DNA from 2 places in the Cryobacterium sp. BB736 genome. Region 1 is predicted to be linked to the other one. Evidence: predicted binding sites of a transcription regulator. Region 1 holds the regulator's gene; the other holds the start of a gene.

Region 1 (2,197 bases):
GTGCCGGGCGCGCAGCAGGAGCCGTTGCAGGTCTCGCACATCACCGCGGTGTCGACCTCGAGTTCGCGCGCGATGCCGAAGACGACATCCTTCAGGTCGACCTCAACGCGCAGCAACGCATCCTGCCCGCGCTCACGGCGTGAGCGTGGCCCTGACGCGCGCGGACCAGCGCCGAAGAACGCGTCGAAGACATCGCCGAAGCCGCCGAAGCCCGCAGCGCCGAAGCCGCCGGTGCCGCCGAGGTCGTACTGCTCGCGCTGCTTCGGGTCGGAGAGGACGTCGTAGGCGTGCGTCACCTGCTTGAACTTCTCCGCCGCGTCAGCCCCCGGGTTCACATCCGGATGCAACTCGCGAGCGAGGCGTCGGTACGCCTTCTTGATCTCTTCCGGGGTCGCGGTGCGCTCGACGCCCAGCACTTCGTAATGGTCAGCCAAATGAAATTCCTTGAGATTGTGCCCGGGTGCTCAGTTCTCACCGAGCAGGCGGGACAGGTAACGCGCGACCGCGCGAACGGCCGCCATATTGTTCGGATAGTCCATGCGGGTGGGACCCAGCACACCGAGTCGCGCCAGTTCGCCGCCGGATGTCGAGTAGTTGCTCGTGAGCACACTCGTCTCACTCAAGCCGAACTGCGCGTTCTCGCTTCCGATGCTCGATGATAACCCGCTGCTGTCTGGCTCCATCTCAGCGAACAGCCTGAGCAGGGTGACCTGCTCCTCGATCGCCTCGAGCACCGGGTAGATGCTGCCGGTGAAGTCGTCGGCGGTGAGCGCGAGGTTCGCGGCCCCGGCCATCACCAGCTTCTCGCCACGGCCCGCAGCGACCTGCTCGAGAAGGCTCTCGACGACCTGTCCGACGAGCAGCCTGCGATCCTGCGGGAACTGGTCGGCGAACTCGGCCAGCGCCGCCGCTGCTTCGGGGAGGCTCAAAGCGGCAAGGCTCGCGTTCAGCGCGTTGCGCAGCTCGGTCAGGAAATCGTCGTCAAGCACCGCGTGCAGGTCGATCAGCCGCTGCTCGACACGCCCGGTGTCGGTGATCAGCACCGTCATGACCCTGGTCTCGCTCAACCGGACCAGTTCGATGTGGCGGATGTGCGACCGGCCGAGGGAGGGGTACTGGACGAGCGCCACCTGGTGGGTCAGTTGCGACAGCAGCCGGACCGTCCTGCTCAGCACCTCATCGAGGTCGGTCGCTTCGCCCAGGAAGGTCTCGATCGCCTGGCGTTGCGCCGGGGTGAGCGGACGCAGGTCGGCAAGCTGGTTGACGAAGACGCGGTAGCCCTTGTCCGTCGGGATGCGCCCGGACGAGGTGTGCGGGGCGACGATCAGCTCCTCTTCCTCGAGGAGCGCCATATCGTTCCGGATGGTGGCAGCGGACACTCCGAACGAGTACCGGTCGACGATCGACTTCGACCCGACCGGCTCCCGGCTCGCAACATAGTCCTGCACGATGGCCCGCAGGACGGCGAGGCTGCGATCGGAAACCATGACCCGTCGACCTCCTCATTGGCACTCTGCTAACCCGACTGCCAATTGTACCGCGACACGCCGGATAATGAGCGTTGCACGCGCACCGACGGGGGCACTACCTTATGGGAGGACCCGCGGCCCTTCCCATGCGGGGCGCAAAACCGCCGGTCACGGTGGCGTTTCTGGCCAACCCGGTCAGGCATGTTCGAAGAAAGGCAGTGTCAATGACTGAATCAACCCCTCAGCCCGAGACTCCCCAGCCGGCGGCCCAGCCCGCAGCACCCGCGGCGCCGTTGACGGCGGCCGAGGACAAGCAGTGGGCGTCGTTCGCTCACTTCGGTGGAATCCTGAGCTTCATCCCCGCCCTCATCATCTTCCTGGTCTTCAAGGACCGCGGAACCCTGACCCGTCAGGAGAGCAAGGAAGCCCTCAACTGGCAGATCACCTGGATCGCGGTCTCGATCATCCTGAGCATCCTGATCAGCATCATCAGCGGTGTCATCTGGGCGAGCGTGGGCTTCAGCGGCATCGGCGGCGCGCTTGCGATCACCGGACTGCTGAGCTTCATCGGCTGGCTGCCCTACCTGATCAACGTCGTCTTCTCAATCATGGGCGGCATCAAGGTCAACGGCGGCGGCAGCTACCGCTACCCCTTCGCGATCCGTCTGATCAAGTAGTCGAGAGCCACGCGGGAAGGCCGGGGAGTTGCTCCCCGGCCTTTCATTGTT
Region 2 (2,197 bases), on a different contig from region 1:
GGCCGTCACGCCTTCGGCGACCAGTACCGCGCCACCGACTTCCGGTTCGCCGGCGAGGGCACCCTCACCGTCGAGTTCACCCCGAAGGACGGATCGGAGCCGCAGAAGTTCGAGGTCTTCCAGGCGCCCGGCGACGGCATCGCGCAGGTGCAGTACAACCTCGACGCCAGCATCCGTGACTTCGCGCGCGCTTCGCTGAACTACGGTCTAGCCCGCAACTACCCGGTATACCTGTCGACGAAGAACACCATCCTGAAGGCCTACGACGGCCGGTTCAAGGACATCTTCCAGGAAATCTTCGACAACGAGTTCAAGGACCAGTTCGACGCCGCTGGCCTCACCTACGAGCACCGCCTGATCGACGACATGGTCGCAGCCTCGCTCAAGTGGGAGGGCGGCTACGTCTGGGCGTGCAAGAACTACGACGGCGACGTGCAGTCGGACACCGTCGCTCAGGGCTTCGGCTCGCTCGGCCTGATGACCTCGGTGCTGACCACGCCGGATGGCAAGATCGTCGAAGCGGAGGCCGCCCACGGCACCGTCACCCGTCACTACCGCCAGCACCAGGCCGGCAAGCCGACCTCCACCAACCCGATCGCCTCGATCTTCGCCTGGACGCGCGGACTCGCGCACCGCGGCAAGCTCGACGACAACCAGGCGCTCATCGACTTCGCCAGCACACTCGAGGACGTCGTCATCACGACGGTCGAGTCGGGCAAGATGACCAAGGACCTCGCGATGCTGGTCGGCCCGGAGCAGGAGTACCAGACCACCGAGGAGTTCCTCGCGACCCTGGACGCGAACCTGAAGGCGCGGATGGCTGCGTAGCCTGCTGTCTTGAACGCAAGAGGACCGGCGCCGAAAGGCGCCGGTCCTCTGCTTTGCCGCTAAGCGTCAGGATGTCGACACGTTCGGGCTGATCTGCTGCTGCGTGCCCTCGCGCTCACCGCGCTGGACCTCGATCTTGCGAGGCTTGGCCTTCTCGTGGATCGGGATGACGACACTCAGCACACCATTGTTGTAGCTGGCGCTGATGCTCTCGGTGTCGATCCCATCACCCAGGTTGAGCTGGCGCAGGAACGAGCCCGAAACGCGCTCCTTGGCGATCCACTTCACGTCACCGCTGCGCCCGGTCTTCTCCGCCCGGATGGTCAGCAGCTGACCATCGACGTCGATGTCGATCGAGCCCGGGTCCACGCCCGGCAGGTCGACGGCGAGGATGTAGTGGTCGCCCTCGCGGTGCAGATCGATGGGCATCATCCGCGGGCCCTGACGCGGGTCCATCAGCTCGGTTGCCATTCGATCCAGTTCGCGGAACGGGTCGAAGTAGAGTGCCATTTCTTCATCAACTCCCTGTATGCGTTTCGGATATGACATTCCAATGTTGAGTCGATACCGCTCAACTTGGCATCCATGTTAGCACTCGGCATAGGAGAGTGCCAGATTTCTCACCCGCATTCCAGCAAGCACGGGGCCTCGAGGGTGCGCCGACACCGCTGCCGAAAAGAAAAATGTCGAGGATCCCCCCAAAGGGGGTAGACAGCCTCTAGTGTGTGACTCACTCGCAGTGCCCCCGACTGCGGCGCAACACCGTCCTTGTTCAGCTACACCGACCCTGTTCACCGCAGAAGGGATACATCTGTGACCATTCGCAGCGCAATCGCCGCGTGCGCGTCGGCCGCCCTGATCGCATCCGGCATCGTTGCCGGAACCGCGTTCACGGCCGCCGCCGCCCCGACCGAGATAGGGGGCCACGGTCAGCTATCGTTCGAGCCGGGCCGCTACATCGTCACGCTCGTCGAACCATCCGCCGCCACCTACGAGGGCGGTGTCGATGGGTTCGCACCGACTCAGCCGAAGAAGGGCGAGCAGCTCAAGCCGGGCCGTGGGGCGGTCCAGAAGTACACCGCACACCTGAAGAAGAAACAGAAAGAGGTAGCGGACGCCGTCGGAGCCGACGTCGACTACTCGTACACCCTCTCCCTCAACGGATTCGCGGCCGACCTGACCGCGGCGCAGGCAGCGAAGCTGGCCGCTGACAAGAACGTCGCGTCGCTCGCCCTCGATGAGCTCCAGCACATCACCGCGGTGCCGTCGACCGAGTTCCTCGGACTCGAGGGCCCCGGCGGCGTCTGGGAGTCCGTCGGTGGCGTCGACAACGCGGGTGCCGGCGTGGTCGTCGGCGTGCTCGACACCG

What was found. The regulator HrcA, encoded in region 1, represses chaperone genes, less so after heat shock. The targets are predictions, from matches to a motif close to TTNGCACTCGNNNNNNNCGAGTGCNAA.
Region 2: a site for HrcA is predicted at 1,417-1,443, ahead of IRG63_RS05990 (Hsp20/alpha crystallin family protein). Genes of this name have one in related genera too.

The regions. Positions count from the first base shown of each region.
Region 1 covers NZ_JABXWQ010000004.1:267,520-269,716, forward strand. Annotated here, with positions in the region: gene dnaJ (molecular chaperone DnaJ) at 1-434, opposite strand, end outside; gene hrcA (heat-inducible transcriptional repressor HrcA) at 465-1,487, opposite strand; gene IRG63_RS10800 (DUF4870 domain-containing protein) at 1,694-2,146, shown strand.
Region 2 covers NZ_JABXWQ010000001.1:1,227,033-1,229,229, forward strand. Annotated here, with positions in the region: gene IRG63_RS05985 (NADP-dependent isocitrate dehydrogenase) at 1-828, shown strand, start outside; gene IRG63_RS05990 (Hsp20/alpha crystallin family protein) at 895-1,338, opposite strand; gene IRG63_RS05995 (S8 family serine peptidase) at 1,642-2,197, shown strand, end outside.